4 regions of the Enterobacter sp. ECC-219 genome follow, and region 1 is predicted to be linked to each of the others. Evidence: predicted binding sites of a transcription regulator. Region 1 holds the regulator's gene; each other region holds the start of a gene.

What was found. The regulator PhoB, encoded in region 1, activates phosphate uptake and scavenging genes when phosphate is short. The targets are predictions, from matches to a motif close to CTGTCATAAAACTGNCNNAT.
Region 2: a site for PhoB is predicted at 1,888-1,907, ahead of V1603_RS10210 (phosphoethanolamine transferase). Genes of this name have one in related genera too.
Region 3: a site for PhoB is predicted at 3,162-3,181, ahead of uvrB (excinuclease ABC subunit UvrB). Genes of this name have one in related genera too.
Region 4: a site for PhoB is predicted at 1,620-1,639, ahead of pstS (phosphate ABC transporter substrate-binding protein PstS). Genes of this name have one in related genera too.

What each region holds. Positions count from the first base shown of each region.
Region 1 is NZ_CP143680.1:1,737,992-1,743,635, reverse strand. It holds gene phoR (phosphate regulon sensor histidine kinase PhoR) at 236-1,531, opposite strand; gene phoB (phosphate response regulator transcription factor PhoB) at 1,553-2,242, opposite strand; gene sbcD (exonuclease subunit SbcD) at 2,430-3,635, shown strand; gene sbcC (exonuclease subunit SbcC) at 3,632-5,644, shown strand, end outside.
Region 2 is NZ_CP143680.1:2,166,346-2,171,989, reverse strand. It holds gene V1603_RS10225 (anion transporter) at 1-862, opposite strand, end outside; gene mntR (manganese-binding transcriptional regulator MntR) at 859-1,332, opposite strand; gene mntS (manganase accumulation protein MntS) at 1,516-1,644, shown strand; gene V1603_RS10210 (phosphoethanolamine transferase) at 1,914-3,497, shown strand; gene ompX (outer membrane protein OmpX) at 3,851-4,369, opposite strand; gene rhtA (threonine/homoserine exporter RhtA) at 4,725-5,612, shown strand.
Region 3 is NZ_CP143680.1:2,128,970-2,134,613, reverse strand. It holds gene yvcK (uridine diphosphate-N-acetylglucosamine-binding protein YvcK) at 1-843, shown strand, start outside; gene uvrB (excinuclease ABC subunit UvrB) at 915-2,930, opposite strand; gene V1603_RS10025 (ABC transporter ATP-binding protein) at 3,682-4,404, shown strand; gene bioD (dethiobiotin synthase) at 4,367-5,068, opposite strand; gene bioC (malonyl-ACP O-methyltransferase BioC) at 5,061-5,644, opposite strand, start outside.
Region 4 is NZ_CP143680.1:629,116-634,759, forward strand. It holds gene glmS (glutamine--fructose-6-phosphate transaminase (isomerizing)) at 1-1,449, shown strand, start outside; gene pstS (phosphate ABC transporter substrate-binding protein PstS) at 1,728-2,768, shown strand; gene pstC (phosphate ABC transporter permease PstC) at 2,897-3,856, shown strand; gene pstA (phosphate ABC transporter permease PstA) at 3,856-4,746, shown strand; gene pstB (phosphate ABC transporter ATP-binding protein PstB) at 4,794-5,567, shown strand; gene phoU (phosphate signaling complex protein PhoU) at 5,594-5,644, shown strand, end outside.

The sequences.
Region 1 (5,644 bases):
GGGGCAATTTAAACGCTTATAACGTTTAAAGGCAAGGTGGGATCGTAAAACCAGAACAATATGCCAGCATGAAAATATACTCCAGCACAATACGCTAATTATAAGAAAAACCCATGGCTAATCATGCGAACAAAAAACAGCCAGCCGTATAAAATTCACACGCGTTTCGCTTGACTGCAAAGCAAACGGGCCAGCAAACGCTGACCCGTGGAAAGGTAAAATGACACACCTGCCGTCAGGCGCTCTTTTTGGCAATTAATCGTTCCGGGATAACGAAACTGAAGCGGGTTCCCTTACCCAGGGTACTCTGGATATCAAGACGGCTTTCATGGTGATTCACCGCGTGTTTCACAATCGCCAGCCCCAGTCCGCTCCCTCCCGTCTGCCGCGAACGCGCTTTATCCACCCGGTAGAAACGCTCGGTCAGGCGCGGAATATGCTCCGGGGCAATCCCCGGCCCGTTATCCTCCACGCTAAACTCGGCGCCTGTCGGCGTATGCTGCCAGCGCACTACGATATCCGTCCCTTCCGGCGTATGGTTTACCGCGTTGTACACCAGGTTGGAGATGGCGCTACGCAGTTCATCTTCGCTGCCCAGCACCTTCAGCGTATTGTCGACGTCAAAGGTCAGCTGATGTTTTTTATGGCTTAACGTCTGCGCTTCACGCTCCACGACGCGCAGCATCATTGGCACATCTATGGTGTCATTCAGCGCAAGCGACGGCGCCGCTTCAATCTTCGAGAGCGTCAGCAGCTGTTTCACCAGCCCTTCCATACGGTGCGTTTGCTCACGCATCGTGTGCAGCGCTTTTTCACGCGGCGCGCCTTCCAGGGTTTGCTCCTGCATCATCTCCAGGTAGCCCTGCAGCACGGTCAACGGAGTGCGTAGCTCGTGGCTCACATTGGCGAAGAAGTTACGACGCGCCCCTTCCAGCTGGTGCATCTGGGTAACGTCGCGCGCCACCATCAGCCACTGGCGATCGCTGTAGGGCATAACGCGGATTTCCAGATGGCGACCGTTATTCAGCTTCAGATTGTGTGGACGGGTAAAATCACGCTTTTTCAGATACAGCGTGAACTCGGGATAACGCAGAAGGTTGAGGATATTCTGACCATTATCGTCCGGCCAGCGCAGGCCCAGCAGCTGTTGCGCAAGGCCGTTACACCAGAAGATTGTCCCTTCTTCGGTCGTCAGAATAACGGCATCCGGCAGCGACTCTGCACCGCTGCGAAAGCGTTTGATCAGGCTTCCCAGCTCGCGACGGCGCTTTTTATTACGCATCTGCATTTGGTGCAGACCGTACAGCAGCGGCTCCCAGCTGCCGCTTCCCGGCGGCGGCGTCATACTGCGGTCAACCCACAGCCACCATGAGAGACGCAACAGGTTCCAGAAATGCCAGACTAACAGCCCGGTGACCGCCGCCAGCAGAAACCACGGCAGATGCCCAAGAAAGGCCCCCAGAAGAAGGGCCGGAATACAGCATAAGATCAGTTCAAAGACGAGCCTTTTCCATGACAGACGTTCCAGCACGCGTCACACTCCTGTCATTGTTCAGAAACGGGTCGAGAAACGATAACCCGTGCCGCGGACCGTCTGTACCATGCGATCGTGGCCGCTCAGTTCCAGCGCTTTTCGCAGGCGGCGGATATGTACGTCAACCGTCCGGTCTTCGACATACACGTTAGTTCCCCAGACGTTATTCAGCAACTGCTCGCGGCTGTAAACGCGTTCCGGATGGGTCATAAAGAAGTGCAGGAGTTTAAATTCGGTAGGCCCCATGTCGAGGGGGGTTTCGCCGGTCATCACGCGGTGTGACGTTGGGTCAAGGCTGAGGCCCTGCATTTCGATCACCTCTTCCACCGCCATCGGCGAAATCCGACGCATGACGGCCTTAATGCGCGCAACCAGCTCTTTTGGGGAAAACGGTTTAGTAATGTAATCGTCCGCGCCGGTCTCCAGACCGCGCACGCGATCCTCTTCCTCTCCGCGCGCCGTGAGCATCACAACCGGAATATCGCGGGTCAGCGCTTCACGCTTCAGGTGTTTGATAAACTGCAGTCCGGAGCCGCCGGGCAACATCCAGTCAAGCAGAATCAGATCGGGCCAGGGTTCATTCAGCTGGTTCACCGCGCTGTCATAATCTTCCGCTTCAACCGGCTGGAAGCCATTTTGTTCGAGCACGAAGCACACCATTTCACGAATTGGAGCTTCATCTTCTACGACCAGAATACGTCTCGCCATACTTTGCCCTGTCTTATCTTATTTAAGTTACAAGTTTGTAATGCGGCGCCATTATGCGTCAGTTTTATGACAGATTTATGAAAAACAGTACCACTACAAATGGCAAACTGTTGTTTTATTACAGCGGTTATTTTCCTCTCCCTGACAGTTTATAATCGCCCGCATCGTTTTTCGCCACGGATCTCCTATGCGCATACTTCACACCTCGGACTGGCATCTGGGTCAAAATTTTTACAGCAAAAGCCGTGCGGCTGAACATGAAGCGTTCCTGAACTGGCTGCTGGAAACGGCCCGGACGCACGAGGTGGACGCGATTATCGTGGCGGGTGACATCTTTGATACCGGCTCGCCCCCCAGCTATGCGCGTGAGCTGTACAACCGCTTCGTGGTCAACCTGCAGCAGACCGGCTGTCATCTGGTGATTGTTGCCGGCAACCATGATTCCGTCGCGACGCTCAATGAATCCCGCGACATCCTGGCGTTTCTCAATACTACAGTGGTCGCCAGCGCCGGGCACGCGCCGCAGATCCTGAAAAAACGCGACGGCACCCCGGGGGCGGTACTGTGCCCCATTCCTTTTTTACGGCCGCGCGACATCGTGCAAAGCCAGGCGGGGCTGTCGGGTGCGGAAAAGCAGCAGCATCTCCTGCAGGCCATCACCGATTATTACCACCAGCAGCACGCCGATGCCTGCGCCCTGCGCGGTGAACAGGCCATTCCGGTCATTGCCACCGGGCACCTCACCACCGTAGGGGCCAGCAAAAGTGACGCGGTCCGCGAGATCTATATCGGCACGCTGGATGCGTTCCCGGCGCAAAACTTCCCGCCAGCCGACTACATCGCGCTCGGGCACATTCACCGTGCCCAGGTCATCGGCGGCTGCGAGCATATCCGCTACTGTGGTTCCCCTATTTCGCTCAGCTTCGATGAAACCGGGAAAGCCAAGTCCGTGCATCTGGTGAGCTTCAGCGAGGGTAAACTCAGCGCCGTCGAGACGCTGGAGGTGCCGGTCACCCAGCTGCTGGCGGTGCTGAAGGGCGATCTGGACGCCATTACCGCCCAGCTTGAGCAGTGGCGCGGCGCGGCGCTTAACCCTCCCGTCTGGCTGGATATCGAAATCACCACCGACGACTACCTCCACGATATGCAGCGGAAAATTCAGGCGCTGACCGAAGAGTTGCCGGTAGAGGTGCTGCTGGTGCGCCGCAGCCGCGAGCAGCGCGAGAAAATTCTGCTCGGCGCACAGCGTGAAACCCTTAGTGAACTGCGGGTAGAAGAGGTATTTGAACGCCGCCTGTCGCAGGAAGAGATCGATGATGCGAAGCGCGTCCGGCTCAACGAGCTGTTCAGCCATACCCTGCACGCCCTCAATGACGAGGAAGAAAACGCATGAAAATTCTGAGCCTGCGTCTGAAAAATCTCAACTCCCTCAAGGGCGAGTGGAAAATTGACTTCACCGCGGAGCCGTTTGCCAGCAACGGCCTGTTTGCCATCACCGGCGCAACCGGCGCGGGCAAAACAACCCTGCTCGACGCCATCTGCCTTGCGCTCTACCACGAAACGCCGCGCCTGAATAAGGTCTCTCAGGCGCAAAACGACCTGATGACGCGCGACACCGCCGAGTGCCTGGCGGAAGTGGAGTTTGAGGTGAAAGGCGTTGCCTATCGCGCGTTCTGGAGCCAGAACCGGGCGCGCAACCAGCCGGACGGGAACTTACAGGCACCGCGCGTGGAGCTGGCCCGCTGCGAGGACGGCAAGATTCTGGCCGATAAGGTTTCGGATAAACTGGAGCAAACCGCGGCGCTCACCGGACTGGACTACGGCCGCTTTACCCGCTCGATGCTGCTCTCGCAGGGGCAGTTTGCCGCCTTCCTGAATGCCAAACCGGGGGATCGCGCAGAATTGCTGGAAGAGCTAACCGGCACCGAGATCTACGGTCAGATTTCCGCCATGGTGTTTGAAAAACACAAAGCTGCACGCGGCGTGCTGGAAAAGTACGAGGCGCAGGCGGCGGGCGTCGTGCTGCTCAGCGAAGCGCAACAGCAGCAGTTGCAGCAAAGTTTGCAGGCACTTACTGACGAAGAGAAAACCCTGCTGGCCCAACAGCAGCGACAGCAGAAAGATTTTCAGTGGCTTACGCGCCATGACGAGCTTGTGCAGGAGCAGCAGCGCGTCACCGCCCTGCAGCAGCAGGCGCAACAGGCGCTAACGAACGCGGCGCCGGAACTGGCAAAGCTCCAGCTTGCTCTGCCCGCCGCCCAGCTTCGTCCGCTCTGGGAGCACCAGCAGGAGCAAACCTCACGTCTGACGCAAACCCAGCAGCGAATTAACGAAGTAAATACTCGCTTACAGACCAAAACCGCACTGCGCGCGCGGATCCGCAATACCGCCCTGCGTACCCATGAGCGGCTACAGGCCGAACTGACGGCGCTGGCGCAGTGGCTGGCGGAGCACGAGCGTTATCGCCTGCTGGGACAGGAAATTGCCGGCTGGCGCGCCCAGTTCTCACAGCTAAACCGTGACAAAAGTCAGCTCGCCGCACTTGCTGCGCGGATGACTGAGCTACGTCAGAAGCTGGCGGAGATGCCGGAAAATACGCTGACGCTGACGGCGGATGAGGTCAGCGCGGCCATGGAGCAGCAGTCCCGGTCCCGCACGCTGCGTCAGCAGCTGACGTCGCTCCATGCCCGCTATCAGCCGCTGCAAAAGCGCCTGCGCCAGAGCGGTGAAAGCGCGCAAAAAGCCCAGGCGGAGCAGAGCAAGCTCAATGAAACGCTGGCGCTGCGCCGCCAGCAGTACAAAGAGAAACACCAGCACTATCTGGACCTGAAGGCCCTGTGCGAACGTGAAGCGACGATTAAAGATCTGGAAAGCTATCGCTCACAGCTTGAGGCAGGCAAACCCTGTCCGCTGTGCGGCTCCAGTGACCATCCTGCCGTTGAGCAATACCAGTCGCTTGAGCTGACGGATAACCAGCGCCGCCGTGATGCGCTGGAAAAAGAGGTCGCCGCGCTTAAAGAGGAAGGCCTGCTGGTGCTGGGGCAGGTGAATGCCCTGGCTCAGCAAATTCAGCGTGAGACAGACGAAGCGCAGGCCTTGTCTCATGAGGAGCAAGCACTCACTAAAGCGTGGGTGGAGGCCTGCGCGTCTTTGAATATCGCATTGAATATTCAGGAGGATATCGCGCCATGGATGAACGAGCAGGAACAGTACGAGCGGCAGCTTTATCAGCTCAGCCAGCGCCTGACCCTGCAAAACCAGCTGAACGAGCAGGAAGCGCAGGAGCGCCAGTATCAGCAGCAGCTGACGGCCGCCCGCCAGGCGCTGGAACACACCCTGCTCGCACTCTCGCTTAGCGTTCCCGAAGAGGGTAATGAAGCCGGCTGGCTGCACGCCCGCGAA
Region 2 (5,644 bases), 430 kb from region 1:
TCGCCGTCAGCCACAGCCCCGGCTGCGACAAGCCGCTGACGCTGTGCAGAACGTTTTGCAGCACCGGAAGCTGGATAAGAAGATGCACATCAATAAACATCGCCATAAAGACCAGCAGCAGCGTCCAGTCCACGCTCACCAGCACGCGCCGTGCCAGTACGACAAAGCCCGCAGCGACGAGCAGGACGCCCGCCAGCTCGTACTTCAGCTCCAGGGCGAACAGAAAGACGATATACAGCCCGAGGCAGCTCCAGACCAGCCGCGGCTGCCACTGCGGGCCGGTTGTGCCGCTGTGGTATTGCAGCTTTTTATCCGGAAACGCGAACCAGCACACTGCCAACAGCGACAGCATCATCACCAGCGCCAGAGGCACCATCTGCCAGGTAAAGGCAGCGAACGACAACCCGGAACGTCCCCAGAGGAGGATATTTTGCGGGTTGCCGATAGGGGTCAACAGAGAACCCGCGTTAACGGCGAGCGCTTCAAAGATGATCAAGCGGCTGACCGGGATCTCGCACAGCTTACGCAGCGTGAGCGTGAGGGGCACGATGATAAACAGCGCCACGTCGTTGGTCAGAAACGTTGACAATACCGCAGCGGAGAACACCATAAACAGGGCCAGCCTGCGCTCGGTGGCAAAACGGCGCACCATTTTACGGCCCAGCACGTCAAAATAGCCGCTCAGCTCGACCCCTTTGGTCAGCATCATTAACCCGCTCAGGGTAATGATGGTGCGCCAGTCAATCGCCGCAGACCAGGCCTGTGGCGCAAACGGCACAAACAGGCTTAACGCTGCGCCAATAATTAATAAGAGATGGAAGAAACGATCGCGTGACAGGGCCTGCAGTCCAGGGATTTTCATTCAGCGGAGGGACCATATTTAAGGGTAAACTCACGAAACTTCACCAGCGTCTCTTCGCTAACGTGGTGCTCCATTCCTTCCGCATCCCGGCGGGCTATTTCCGGGCTGACGCCCAGCACCAGCAAAAAATTCTCGACAAGCTGGTGACGCTCGCGGCTCTCCTGCGCAAGCTTCTCCCCTTCCGGCGTCAGAAACACGCCGCGCCAGGGAATCATTTCAATAAGGCCCACCGAGGCCAGACGTTTTAACATTTTCGCGACCGTCGGCTGCGAAACCCCCAGCCTGGCGGCCATATCAACCTGACGCGCTTCCCCGACCTCGCGGATCAGATCGGAAATCAGCTCAACGTAATCATCAATCAGTTCACGCCGGTGCGCCTCACGGACCTGGCGAAAACCTTCGACATGTTCTTCAACATTCACCAGTTGCGTCGTTTTCCTCATTGTTGGCTTACCTGCACGACGGTTCATTGTACTTCCTCAGTGGGGTGACGCTTCCAGCGCCCGGTATCGAGAGCGCACATTGTAAACCATAGCTCTGCAAGCACAAAAAATTAACGAAATAGCCATAGCTATACAATATAGCCTGTGCTATATCTGTATGTAATGCAGTCACCCTTCACGGATCGAAGGGATCAAAAATCAGGAGGTCTTATGAACGAATTCAAGAGGTGTATGACCGTGTTTACCCACTCTCCTTTTAAAGTGCGCTTAATGCTGTTGAACATGCTGTGCGATATGTTTAACAACAAACCGCATCAGGACGACAAACCTTCCCACTAAGCGGCGTTGCGGTACGCCGCTTCATTTTTCTGTCACATTTCCGCTGTAAACTGACCAATTCCCGATTATTTTTGCGGATTTGCAGCCCCCTTCGCAAAACATCTGTTTAGCAACTGTTGACCTTAATTCACGCTCGCACTATCTTCTTGCAGCCCTGCACAATTTGCGGCTCGCTGAAGCGGACCTCTCATTCCCTTTCCACGCACTGTCCGGCAGGCTTTGACCCTTGGCGCCAGGGTGAGCACATGGCGTTTTTGTGATAGTGACCTATGAATGTAACCCTGATAGATACCATCGTTACCCGCAGCCGGGCCTTAAGCCCGTGGACGGGATTTTACTTTTTGCAGTCGCTGCTGATTAACTTTGCGCTCGGCTATCCCTTCAGCCTGCTTTATGCGGTGGCTTTCACCTGTGTGCTCCACGTACTGTGGAGGAGCGCTCCGCGCGTGCAGAAAGCATTTGTGGGGGTCTGTTCGCTGGTTGCTGCGATGTATTTCCCGTTTGGTCAGGCCTACGGCTCGCCAAACTTTAATACCCTGCTGGCGCTGCACTCGACCAACATGGAAGAGTCGACGGAGATCCTGACGATCTTCCCGTGGTACAGCTACGTGGTAGGGTTATTCATCTTCGCGTTGGGCGTTATCGCCATCCGCCGTCGGTCGGGCGAGAAAAAATCCTGGGGTAAAATCGAAATACTCTGTCTGGTCTTCAGCCTTGCCGTGGCGTTCGTCGCCCCCATCCAGAATATTCCCTGGGACGGTAAGCTAAGGCTCATCAATATCGGCTATCCGGTTTTCCGCTTCGTGAAAGACGTCGTTGTCAACAATAAAGAGGTTCTCGACGAGCAGGCGCGCATGGCTGAACTTTCCAATATGAAAGACACCTGGAACGTGCTGGCGGTTAAGCCGAAATATCATACCTACGTGGTGGTGATTGGCGAGAGCGCACGTCGCGACGCACTGGGTGCCTTCGGCGGGCACTGGAATAACACGCCGTTTGCCAGCTCGGTCAACGGCACCCTGTTTACCGATTATGTTGCGGCCAGCGGCTCGACGCAGAAATCGCTCGGCCTGACGCTGAACCGCGTGGTGGATGGCAAACCTCAGTATCAGGATAATTTTGTTACGCTGGCCAACCGCGCCGGTTTTCAGACCTGGTGGTTCTCCAATCAGGGGCAAATTGGCGAATACGACACGGCCATCGCCAGTATTGCTAAGCGTGCTGACGAAGTGCAGTTCCTGAAGAGCGGCGACTTTGAAGCCGACAAAAACACCAAAGACGAGGCGCTGCTGAAGATGACGGCGCAGGTCTTTGCTACCCCGCGCACCCAGCCTCAGCTGATTGTTCTCCACCTGATGGGATCGCACCCGCAGGCCTGCGATCGCACTGGCGGGAAATACGCGGAGTTTGTGCAGTCAAAAGAGACCTCTTGCTATCTCTACACCATGACGCAAACTGACGATCTTCTCAGCAAGCTGTACGATCAGCTGCGCAACACGGGCGAAAGCTTCTCTGTGGTCTATTTCTCGGATCACGGGCTGGCGTTTAAAGAGCGTGGCAAAGAAGTCCAGTATCTGGCGCACGACGACCAGTTCCAGCAGAACTTCCAGGTGCCGTTTATGGTGCTGTCGAGTGATGATAAAACGCATCGCGTTATTAAAGCGCGGCGCTCGGCGAATGATTTCCTGCTGTTCTTCTCGCAATGGACGGGGATTAAGGCCAAAGAGATAAAAAATAGTTACCCGTTTATCTCCAACAAGAAAGCGCCCCCAGTGTACGTTACCAACTTCAAGTTACAGAAAGTTGACTACAACCATCTGGGTACGGATATTTTTGATATTAAGAGTAAGTAGTTTCTGCCGTCTCGTGCGGTCTGATGCCCTCACCCTGGCCCTCTCCCACAGGGCTGAGGGATCCCCACAAAATAATGTTTGCATGGACGCCCCCCTCTCCCTTGAGGGAGAGGGCTGGGGTGAGGGGAACTTACGGCTCCGGTGGTCATTCCGTTCACTTTATGTTCCTTGCTACTCTGTAAGGACATGACCGGTGAACGTGCCAGGGCGTCGCTGAAAACCTTAAATCGTTCTGAAACAACCTTATTGCTTCTGCTTAAAAATTACTGGGGATTCCTCAGCCCACAGGGAGAGGGAAAAGGCAAAAAAAATCCGCCACATTGGGCGGATTTTTTATTTCATCACCGGAGTGATTAGAAGCGGTAACCTACGCCCGCGATCCAGGTGCCAACGTCAACGTTGCGGATACGGCTCTGCTCATAGGAGAAGTCCAGAGCCACGTCCTGGATTGGGTTGAACTGCAGGCCTGCGCCATAGGAGAAGCCGTAGTCGCTGGTGCTTGCAGTGCGGTTCAGACCCTGGTTTTCGGTCTGCTGGAATTTACCGTAGCCAACACCTACAACACCGTAGATGCTTGCCCAGTCGTTCAGACGGTAAGCTGGACCAGCGGTGATACCGTAGTACTGGCCTTTGTTGTATGCGCCGTTTTCAGTACGATCTTTCTCGGTGTAGGTGAAAGAACCGATCACGCCCAGCGGGTTGTTATCCTGCTCGTAACGATACTTCAGGTTGAAACCGTTGGTTTTGTTCATCACGCCCTGCATATCGCTCTGAGCGTAACCACCGGTTACAGTAGAAGTAGCAGCTACAGCGGTACCTGCGGAAACAGCCAGTACAGCGGCCAGTGCTGAAAGACATGCAATTTTTTTCATAACCACCTCAAATGTGCTTCAAGTAAGTCCGTAAGTTTTAAATATATCAAAAAAATTTGCGAAACTCTTTGTGATTCGTGATGTCTAATGAGGCCTTTCCTGTAACAGAACGTTTCCAACATCAGCTAACTCTTTCAAATCACATGCGATTTTTCCTACTAAACGCCCATATTGCGCGTCTGCGCCGTTACATTCATCCAGATTATTCCTAATCTTTCAGGCGATAAATCCACCAGCGCTTAACCATTTTACGGATTTCACGGGCCTTTTTTTTCAACAGAGTCTCAACCGTAGCTGTATATTTCCTTTACACTGCAACCTTTACTCCATTTGACATTAGCTGACAGGAGAAAGGATGCCTGGGTTATCCCGCACGTCGTCGGTCTGGTTGCCGGTAGCCGTCATACTCATTGCCATGTTGTCTATCCAAAGCGGTGCCTCGCTGGCAAAATCGCTTTTTCCTCTGGTGGGTGCCCCCGGGGTGACGGCCCTGCGTATCGTGCTGGGCACGGCGATACTGGTGGTCATTTTCAAACCCTGGCGTCTGCGCTTCAAAAAAGAGCAGCGTCTCCCCCTGCTTTTTTATGGTCTCTCCCTCGGGGCAATGAACTATATGTTCTACCTCTCCATCCAGACCATTCCGCTCGGGATCGCCGTCGCGCTGGAGTTTACCGGCCCGCTGGCGGTGGCGCTTTTCTCCTCCCGTCGTCCGGTGGATTTTATCTGGGTCGTGCTGGCCGTTCTGGGCTTATGGTTCTTGCTGCCGCTCGGCCAGAATGTCTCTGAGATTGATCTCACGGGCGCAGCGCTGGCTCTGGGAGCAGGGGCCTGCTGGGCTGTCTATATCCTCACCGGGCAGCGCGCGGGTGAAGAACATGGCCCGGCAACGGTTGCCCTGGGTTCCGTGATTGCGGCTATCGTTTTTGTGCCGATCGGTATGGCGCAGGCCACGGAGTCTATCTGGCAATGGTCAGTCATGCCCATCGGGCTGGCGGTCGCTGTTCTTTCAACGGCTCTCCCCTATTCTCTGGAGATGATCGCCCTGACGCGTCTGCCGACGCGCATATTTGGCACCCTGATGAGCATGGAGCCCGCCCTTGCGGCGATCTCCGGGATGGTGTTCCTGGGCGAAACGCTGACGTTTACCCAGACGCTGGCGCTCTGCTCAATTATCGCGGCGTCAATGGGTTCAACGCTCACCATGCGCCCGGAGCCCAAAGTAGAGAAAATCGACATCAGCTAATGCCATATATTCTGCATGGCTTCACGGCCATG
Region 3 (5,644 bases), 390 kb from region 1:
CGCGTTATGTCCTCTTTGTCGTCACTGGGCTCACGGCTGACAGGGATAGTAACAACCACCGACAACGGCGGCTCAACCGGACGCATTCGTCGTGCTGAAGGCGGCATCGCCTGGGGAGATATGCGCAACTGCCTGAATCAGTTAATTACCGAGCCGAGCGTCGCGTCGGCGATGTTTGAGTACCGTTTTGGCGGTAATGGCGAACTTTCCGGGCATAACCTTGGAAATTTAATGTTAAAGGCGCTTGATCACCTGAGCGTACGGCCTCTGGAAGCCATCAACTTAATCCGTAATCTGCTCAAAGTGGACGCATTCCTGATCCCGATGTCTGAACAGCCGGTTGACTTGATGGCAATCGACGCCGAAGGGCATGAAGTTTATGGCGAGGTGAATATTGACCAGCTCATCCTGCCGCCAACGGAGTTAATGACCTATCCGAGCGTACCCGCCACGCGTGAAGCGGTGGAGGCCATCGGGGAAGCGGATCTTATCCTGATTGGTCCAGGCAGCTTTTACACCAGCCTGATGCCAATTCTGCTGGTAAAAGAGCTGGCGCAGGCGCTGCGCCGCACCCCTGCCCCGATGGTTTACATCGGTAACCTCGGCCGCGAGCTGAGCCCGGCCGCGGCAAGCCTGTCGCTGGCGGACAAACTCAATTTGATGGAGCACTACGTCGGGAAGAAGATCATTGACGGCGTAGTCGTGGGCCCAAAAGTGGATGTGTCAGGGATTGGCGATCGTCTGGTGGTGCAGGAGCCGCTGGAGGCCTCAGACATCAAGTATCGCCACGACCGTCACCTGCTGCGCGACGCGCTGGAGAAGGCGATTCAGGCGTTGGGTTAGGTTCGTTTTGTGCGGCCTGATGCCCTCCCCCCGGCCCTCTCCCACTAAGAGAGGGAGAAAACAACGCTTACTCACGATGCCGCGATGAAAAGATCCCGCAGTTGATGAAGCTGGTCGCGGATCTGCGCCGCCTCTTCGAACTCCAGGTTCTGCGCGTGCTGCATCATCTGCCCTTCCAGCTCGTGGATTTTCTGCTGCAGCGCCTTCGGCGTCAGCACGACGGTATCTTCTTCCACCACTGAACGCGCCTTGCCGCGGCCTTTCGCTTTGGTCTTCGCAATGTTCTGACCCAGGGCCAGAATATCCACCACCTTCTTGTTCAGCCCCTGCGGCGTGATGCCGTGCTCTTCGTTATAGCGCTGCTGTTTCTCGCGGCGGCGTTCCGTTTCGCCAATCGCTTTCGCCATCGACGGGGTGATTTTGTCACCGTACAGTATCGCTTTCCCGTGGACGTTACGCGCGGCGCGGCCAATGGTCTGGATCAGCGAACGTTCAGAGCGCAGGAAGCCCTCTTTATCGGCGTCCAGAATCGCCACCAGCGAGACTTCCGGCATATCCAGACCTTCTCGCAACAGGTTAATCCCCACCAGCACGTCAAATTCGCCCAGACGCAGATCGCGGATGATCTCCATACGCTCCACGGTGTCGATATCCGAGTGCAGATAGCGCACCTTCTCACCGTGTTCTTCCAGATACTCGGTCAGGTCTTCCGCCATTCGTTTGGTGAGCGTGGTCACCAGCACGCGCTCGTTGATGGCGGAACGGGCCCGGATCTCAGAGAGCAGATCGTCCACCTGGGTCGCAACCGGGCGCACCTCGATAATCGGATCCAGCAGCCCGGTCGGACGGACCACCTGATCAATCACCTCATCGCCGGATTTCTCCAGCTCGTAGTTGCCCGGCGTGGCCGACACGTAGATGGTTTGCGGCGCCAGCGCCTCAAACTCTTCAAACTTCATCGGACGGTTATCGAGCGCTGACGGCAGGCGGAATCCGTACTCCACCAGCGTCTCTTTACGCGCGCGGTCACCGCGGTACATCCCGCCGATCTGCGGGATCGTGACGTGGGATTCGTCGATCACCAGCAAACCGTCTGCCGGAAGGTAGTCAAACAGCGTCGGCGGCGGCTCGCCCGGCCCGCGCCCGGAGAGGAAGCGCGAGTAGTTTTCGATACCCGAGCAATAGCCCAGCTCGTTCATCATCTCCAGATCGAACTGTGTGCGCTGACTCAGGCGCTGCTCTTCCAGCAGCTTATTGTTCGCCAGAAGCACCTTACGGCGTTCTGCCAGCTCCTCTTTGATCTCTTCCATCGCCTGCACGATACGCTCGCGTGGCGTCACGTAGTGTGTTTTAGGGTAGATGGTAAAACGCTGGATCACCGACTCAACGTGCCCGGTCAGCGGGTCGAACAGCGACAAACGCTCCACCTCTTCGTCAAACAGCTCAACACGCAGCGCCATATCGTCCGATTCCGCAGGGAAAATGTCGATCACCTCACCGCGCACGCGGAACGTCCCGCGCTGGAACGCCTGGTCGTTACGGGTGTATTGCAGCTCGGCCAGACGGCGCAAAATCGCGCGCTGATCGATGATCATCCCCTGCGTCAGGTGCAGCATCATCTTCAGGTAGAGATCCGGGTCGCCCAGGCCGTAAATCGCCGAAACCGACGCGACCACAACCACATCGCGACGCTCAAGCAGCGCCTTGGTCGCCGACAGTCGCATCTGTTCGATGTGTTCGTTCACCGAAGCATCCTTCTCAATGAAGGTGTCAGAGCTCGGCACATAGGCTTCCGGCTGGTAGTAATCGTAGTAGGAGACGAAATACTCCACCGCGTTTTCCGGGAAAAACTCTTTCATCTCGCCGTAAAGCTGTGCCGCGAGGGTTTTGTTGGGTGCAAGCACCATCGTGGGGCGCTGCAGGTCAGCGATCACGTTCGCGACAGTAAACGTTTTGCCCGAGCCGGTTACCCCCAGCAGCGTCTGGTGCGCCAGCCCGTCTTCCAGCCCCTCTTTAAGGCGACGGATCGCCTCAGGCTGATCGCCTGATGGGCGGAAAGCAGAATTCAGTTTGAACGGTTTACTCATGGGCGACGACCTGATGACGTTATAAGCGGCAGGTGAGTAATTTTACTCGTTGTTGCCAGGAATGCCAGTAAAAAACACTGGATGAAAAACCAGTGGCGTGTCAGGATATTTAGCGTAGCGGCTAAATCATTAGCGCGTTAGCGAACAAAATTTAGGCTCTGACGAGATAAAAAACCAGCCAGGCTGGGTTATCCCCAGAACTTTTTCTTTTTTAACATTTGTCAAGCCAGGTAATGATAGTTTTATGGCAACGAGTGACACTTTCATTACGGTAATTGCTTTTATCTAAGCAATTAAATTATAAAGGATATTTTCTAAAGCCGCGTTTCGCGTCAATTTGGGCGAAAGCCGCGTCTTCTCTCGCTTATCGCGTGTTTTCTAACTCTAATGCACATGGTTATCCACAGGAATAGTGGATAACTGCTTCCAGCCCGTGCAGACCGCCGCTCAGCAAATTCCCGGATTTTCCCACGAGGCGGCAACAAAAAATTTTTATAGCTATTTTTTGACGATAAACAGTTGAGTCATTCATAACCAACCGGTGCGATCCTGCTCACATTTCCGCCATTTTTCCTCCTGCACCACCATTCAACACCGCCAGCACCGCCGATGTGCAATCCCCGTTCGTTTAGACGATTCACCGGTGGTTTATTCCTAAAAAAAGCCGTTTTTTTAATCGATTTACGCTTTCTGGCAGGGGTTTTGCAGAAGCATAAACGAGCGTCACCGACACATTTTTAAGGAGAGAAAGATGTTGAGTCTGCGTGCAGTGAATCAGTTTTACGGAAGCCAACATACGCTGTGGAACGTGGATTTAGATTTTCCGCAAGGGATGTGCACAGGCGTCGTTGGCCTGCCGGGGATGGGCAAAACCACCCTCATGAACTGCATTACCGGAAAAGTGCCCGTCGATAGCGGCACCATCATCTGGCATGAAGCGGGTGCACCGCCGCGTGATTTGCTCAGCCAGGCGTCAGAAGAGCGTTCAGGGCCGGGAATAGGCTATGTGCCGCAGGACAGGCGGATTTTTTCTCAGCTGACGATTGAGGATAATCTGCATATTGCCATGCGGGCGGTGGGGAAACCCGACCCGGCAGCGAAAAGCGACGTATACGATCTGTTCCCGGAACTCTACGCGCGACGTCAGACGCGAGGCAATACCCTTTCGCCGGAGGATCAGTATCAGCTGGCGCTGGCGAATGCGCTGGTCAACCGCCCGCGGATGCTGATTCTGGATGAACCCATGCACGGCGCGGGACACGGCTTTGCCCAGAAGCTGGCGCAGCTGCTGGTGCGCTTAAACCAGGAGTTAGGCATGACGGTGCTGTTAGCGGAGCAGCAGCTGTCGTTTATCCGCCGGGTGGCGGATCGGTTTTGCATGCTTTATCGCGGGCGTAACGTGGCGCACGGCCACGTTAGCGAACTGAACGATGAGCTTATTGCCCACTGGATGTCGCGGGAAGCAAGGCGCTGAGGTCGAGATAGCGCCCGGTTTCGGCATTTTCCGCGCCGTCAGCAAGCCAGGGAATTTCCCCAAGGCACGGGGCGGGAAGTACACGCCTTAGCGTCGCCAGATACTCCTGATGTCGTTTCCCCGGCGCAACCACATCGTTGGCTATCCAGCCCGCCAGACGCAGCCCGGCCTGCCGTACGGCCTGCGCGGTCAGCATAGCGTGATTGATGCAGCCCAGCTTAACGCCGACAACCAGAATGACCGGGAGCCGCTCGGCCTGCACCCAGTCAGCAAACGTCTGCGTGTCCGAAAGCGGCGTAAACCAGCCGCCCGCGCCTTCCACCAGCACCCAGTCGGCCTGGCTTTCGAGCGTCCGTAACCCGGCAGACAGCACGGCGAACTCAATCGGACGGCCTTCGTCGGCGCTGATAATGTGCGGCGAGGTCGGCTCGGCAAAGGTGTATGGATTGACCGCCGAATAGGCAAGCTTAAGGGTACTATTACGCTGGAGCGCCAGTGCATCGGTGTTGCGCAACCCTTCCGCCGTCATCTCGCTGCCGGAAGCAACAGGCTTATATCCGGCGGTGTTTTTCCCAAGCTTTCGCGCCGCCTGCAGAAGGGCCGCGCTGGCAACCGTCTTGCCCACTTCCGTATCCGTGCCGGTAACAAAATAACGTTCAGTCACGTTCGATAATCCCATGAAAAAGTTGATAAGAGAGCGGGAAAAAGCCCCGCTGCTGCGGCCAGGCCAGCTCCAGGCGCTGCAGCTGGCCCCGGGTCAGCGGTTTTTTCTCCCGCCCAGCGTGCAGGTGCGTGGCGCCGATGCCCTTCAGCGAACGCATGGCGCTGAACGCGTCGCTAAAATTGAGCGTGATGGTCTGCACCGTGCTGCGACAGCGCCAGCCTGCCAGCGCCTGCGTGACCTGGTCATGCGATAAGAAGCGGTTGGCGTGAGGCTGCTCATCTACTGCTTTCCACGCCTGATTCAGCTCCGGCAGCGAGCTTTCCAGCAGGGTGGTAAAGGCCACCTTCCCTCCCGGGCGGGCGACGCGATAAAGCTCGCCTAACGCCTGCGGCAGGCTGCTGCACCACTGCACCGCCAGATGGCTCCAGACCAGATCGAACTGCGCGTCCGCCAGCGGGATAGCCTCGATATCAGCTACAAGGTAGTGATGCGCAGCCTGCTGCTGGCGCGCCTCGTCCAGCATGGCGGGCGACAGGTCGATGGCCGTCACCTGGCTCCCCGCTTCACGCCAGTAGC
Region 4 (5,644 bases), 1.1 Mb from region 1:
ATTGCTCACCTGGTGCACTGGGAGCTGGCACAGGGCGGTACGCTGCGTGATGCGGTGCTGCGCGCTATCCCTCAGCTGCGCGGTGCGTACGGTACGGTGATCATGGACTCACGCGATCCATCCACGCTGCTGGCAGCGCGTTCCGGTAGCCCGATGGTTATCGGTCTGGGCATGGGTGAAAACTTTATCGCCTCCGATCAGCTGGCACTCCTGCCGGTCACCCGTCGCTTTATCTTCCTGGAAGAGGGGGATATTGCGGAAGTGACTCGCCGCAGCGTGACCGTCTTCGACACCAAAGGCGAGCAGGTGAAGCGTCAGGAGATCGAATCGAATCTGCAGTACGACGCGGGCGACAAAGGCGCTTACCGTCACTACATGCAGAAAGAGATCTACGAGCAGCCAAACGCCATCAAAAACACCCTGACCGGGCGCATCAGCCACGGTGAAGTTGATCTGAGCGAGCTGGGGGCAAACGCGAACGAACTGCTCGGCAAGGTCGAGCATATTCAGATCGTGGCCTGCGGCACCTCCTACAACTCCGGTATGGTCTCTCGCTACTGGTTTGAATCCCTGGCGGGCGTGCCGTGCGACGTGGAAATCGCGTCTGAGTTCCGCTATCGCAAGTCTGCGGTGCGTCGCAACAGCCTGATGATCACACTTTCTCAGTCCGGCGAAACGGCGGATACGCTGGCGGCGCTGCGTCTGTCTAAAGAACTGGGTTACCTGGGCTCGCTGGCCATCTGTAACGTCCCAGGCTCATCCCTGGTGCGTGAATCCGATCTGGCGCTGATGACGAAAGCGGGCACCGAAATCGGCGTAGCTTCCACCAAAGCGTTTACCACTCAGCTGACCGTTCTGCTGATGCTGGTGGCGAAGCTGGCGCGTCTGAAAGGCGAAGATGCTTCCGTTGAGCATGACATTGTTCACGGCCTGCAGGCGCTGCCGAGCCGTATTGAGCAGATGCTGTCTCAGGACAAACGCATTGAAGCGCTGGCGGAAGATTTCTCTGACAAACATCACGCTCTGTTCCTGGGGCGTGGCGATCAGTATCCAATTGCGCTGGAAGGCGCGCTGAAGCTGAAAGAGATCTCCTACATCCACGCAGAAGCCTACGCGGCAGGCGAGCTGAAACACGGCCCGCTGGCGCTGATTGACGCGGATATGCCGGTCATCGTTGTGGCACCGAACAACGAACTGCTGGAAAAACTGAAGTCTAACATCGAAGAAGTTCGCGCCCGCGGCGGCGTTCTGTACGTCTTCGCCGACAAAGATGCCGGTTTTGTCAGCAACGACAACATGCACATCATTGAGATGCCGCACGTGGAAGAGGTGATTGCACCGATCTTCTACACCGTTCCGCTGCAGCTGCTGGCCTATCACGTGGCGCTGATCAAAGGCACCGACGTTGACCAGCCGCGTAACCTGGCGAAATCCGTTACCGTAGAATAATCCTTCCAGGCTCCACTATCAGGTGGAGCCTTTTTTAATGACAATCTGTCATTTTCAGCTATTTTTTCAGTGTCACATAAAGAAAATATTACTGAAACCCTGCCGTCATGTTCTAAGTTAACTTATTGATAAATATATATAGTTTTCTTTTTCTTTAAGTGAAATCTCCATTGTCATAAAACTGTCATAATTCGTACATTTATCTGTCACCTGTTTGTCCTATTTTGCTCATCGTAGCCACTTAAACAATGATTTACGAAATCCTTGCAGGAGACATTATGAAAGTTATGCGTACCACTGTCGCAACTGTTGTCGCCGCGACCTTATCTCTGAGCGCTTTCTCTGCTTTTGCAGCGGCAAGCCTGACTGGCGCTGGTGCAACCTTCCCTGCGCCGGTGTATGCCAAATGGGCGGATACCTACCAGAAGGAAACCGGTAATAAGGTTAACTATCAGGGTATCGGCTCCTCCGGTGGCGTAAAACAAATTACCGCGAATACCGTTGATTTCGGCGCATCAGACGCTCCGCTGTCTGACGAGAAACTGAATCAGGAAGGCCTGTTCCAGTTCCCAACCGTGATCGGCGGTGTTGTGCTGGCTGTTAACATCCCTGGCCTGAAATCAGGCGAGCTGGTGCTGGACGGCAAAACCCTGGGCGACATCTACCTGGGCAAAATCAAAAAATGGGATGATGAAGCCATCACTAAACTGAACCCCGGCGTTAAGCTGCCTTCGCAGAATATCGCCGTGGTTCGCCGCGCGGATGGTTCCGGTACCTCTTTCGTCTTCACAAGCTACCTGGCGAAAGTGAACGAAGAGTGGAAATCTAAAGTCGGTTCCGGCTCTACCGTTAACTGGCCAACCGGTCTGGGCGGAAAAGGTAACGACGGTATCGCCGCGTTCGTACAGCGTCTGCCTGGCTCTATCGGCTACGTAGAGTACGCCTACGCTAAGCAGAACAACCTGGCTTACACCAAACTGGTTTCTGCTGACGGCAAACCGGTAAGCCCGACCGAAGAGAACTTCGCTAACGCCGCGAAAGGCGCTGACTGGAGCAAATCCTTTGCGCAGGATCTGACTAACCAGAAAGGCGAAGGCGCGTGGCCAATCACCTCCACGACCTTCATCCTGGTTCACAAAGAGCAGAAGAAACCTGAGCAGGGTGCTGAGGTGCTGAAGTTCTTCGACTGGGCATACAAAAACGGCGGCAAGCAGGCTAACGATCTGGATTACGCCAGCCTGCCGGACAGCGTGGTTGAGCAGGTCCGTGCTGCATGGAAAACCAACGTGAAAGACAGCAGCGGTAAAGCGCTGTACTAACAGGATATTTTTGACGAAGATGGCGGGTGGCGCTCACGCTTACCCGCCCTACGGTTCATCCTGTAGGCCCGGTAAGCGCCAGCGCCACCGGGCATATTCGTAAGACGTTTCATAAAGAAGAGTAATTTATGGCTGCAACCAAGCCTGCATTTAACCCTCCGGGTAAAAAAGGTGACATGATTTTCGGCGCGCTGGTCAAACTGGCTGCGCTGATTGTGCTATTGCTGCTGGGCGGCATTATCGTGTCTCTGATTTTCTCCTCCTGGCCGAGCATTCAGAAATTCGGTTTCTCCTTCCTGTGGACCAAAGAGTGGGACGCGCCGAACGACATCTACGGTGCGCTGGTGCCGATTTACGGTACGCTGGTGACCTCGTTCATCGCCCTGCTGATTGCGGTTCCGGTAAGCTTCGGTATTGCGCTGTTCCTGACGGAACTGGCGCCGGGCTGGCTGCGTCGCCCGCTGGGTATTGCCATTGAACTGCTGGCGGCCATCCCAAGTATCGTATACGGCATGTGGGGTCTGTTTATCTTTGCGCCGCTGTTTGCCACGTACTTCCAGGAACCGGTGGGTAATGTTCTCTCAGCCGTTCCGTTTGTGGGAGCCCTGTTCTCTGGCCCGGCATTCGGTATCGGTATTCTGGCGGCAGGGGTGATCCTCGCCATTATGATTATTCCGTACATTGCGGCGGTGATGCGCGATGTTTTCGAACAAACCCCGGTGATGATGAAAGAGTCGGCCTACGGCATCGGCTGTACCACCTGGGAAGTTATCTGGCGCATTGTCCTTCCGTTCACCAAAAATGGGGTGATCGGTGGCGTGATGCTGGGCTTAGGTCGCGCGCTGGGTGAAACCATGGCAGTCACCTTTATCATCGGTAACACCTACCAGCTCGACAGCGCCTCACTCTATATGCCGGGTAACAGCATTACTTCCGCGCTGGCGAACGAGTTTGCCGAAGCGGAATCCGGGCTGCACGTCGCAGCGCTGATGGAACTGGGCCTGATTCTGTTCGTTATCACCTTCATTGTTCTGGCGATTTCCAAGCTGATGATCCTGCGTCTCGCGAAAAATGAGGGGGCACGCTGATGGCAACTCTCGAAATGCAAAGCACCGCTCAGCTTGCGGAATCCCGCCGCAAAATGCAGGCGAAGCGTCGTTTCAAAAACCGCATTGCGCTGACGCTCTCCATGGCAACGATGGCATTCGGCCTGTTCTGGCTGATCTGGATCCTGATGTCCACCATCACCCGTGGTATTGATGGCATGTCTCTGGCGCTGTTCACCGAGATGACGCCGCCGCCAAATACGGCGGGTGGTGGTCTGGCAAACGCCCTGGCGGGCAGTGGCCTGCTGATCCTGTGGGCGACGGTCTTCGGTACGCCGCTGGGCATTATGGCCGGTATCTATCTGGCGGAGTACGGGCGTAAATCCTGGCTGGCAGAGGTGATTCGCTTCATTAACGACATCCTGCTTTCCGCTCCGTCGATTGTCGTGGGCCTGTTTGTTTACACCATCGTGGTTGCGCAAATGGAACACTTCTCCGGCTGGGCGGGCGTGATTGCGCTGGCGCTGCTGCAGGTGCCTATCGTCATTCGTACCACCGAAAACATGCTGAAACTGGTGCCGGACAGCCTGCGTGAAGCGGCTTACGCGCTGGGTACGCCGAAATGGAAAATGATTTCTGCGATTACGCTGAAAGCGTCGGTCTCCGGGATCATGACAGGTATTCTGCTGGCTATCGCCCGTATCGCCGGTGAAACGGCACCGCTGCTGTTTACTGCCCTCTCCAACCAGTTCTGGAGTACGGACATGATGCAGCCGATCGCCAACCTGCCGGTGACGATCTTTAAATTTGCGATGAGTCCATTCGCGGAATGGCAGCAGCTGGCCTGGGCCGGGGTGCTGATCATCACCCTTTGCGTACTGTTGCTGAACATTCTGGCGCGCGTCATTTTCGCGAAGAAGAAACACGGTTAATTTTTTACGGCGCGGCAGATCGCGGCGCCGAATGAGGAAATGAGTCAATGAGTATGGTTGATACTGCCCCGGGTAAGATTCAGGTTCGTGATTTGAACTTCTACTACGGCAAATTCCATGCCCTGAAGAATATCAACCTGGATATTGCGAAGAACCAGGTCACGGCATTCATCGGTCCGTCCGGCTGCGGTAAATCCACGCTGCTGCGTACCTTTAACAAAATGTATTCGCTCTATCCGGAGCAGCGCGCTGAAGGTGAAATTATCCTGGATGGCGAAAACATTCTGACCCAGGCCCAGGATATCGCCCTGCTGCGCGCCAAAGTGGGGATGGTGTTCCAGAAACCAACGCCGTTCCCGATGTCCATCTATGACAACATCGCGTTTGGCGTTCGCCTGTTTGAGAAGCTCTCCCGTGCCGATATGGACGAGCGCGTGCAGTGGGCATTGACCAAGGCCGCATTATGGAACGAAACCAAAGATAAGTTGCACCAGAGCGGGTACTCTCTCTCCGGTGGTCAGCAGCAGCGTCTGTGTATTGCGCGTGGTATCGCCATTCGTCCGGAAGTATTGCTGCTGGATGAGCCGTGCTCGGCGCTGGACCCGATCTCAACCGGTCGTATTGAAGAGCTGATCACCGAGCTGAAGCAGGATTACACCGTGGTTATCGTGACCCATAACATGCAGCAGGCTGCACGTTGTTCCGATCACACGGCGTTTATGTACCTGGGCGAGCTGATTGAGTTCAGCGATACGGATGCGCTGTTCACCCGGCCCGCGAAGAAACAAACCGAAGATTATATTACTGGCCGCTACGGTTGATTTGCCTTAGTGCATGTGGAGAAACCATGGACAACCTCAATCTTAATAAACACATTTCCGGCCAGTTCAACGCAGAG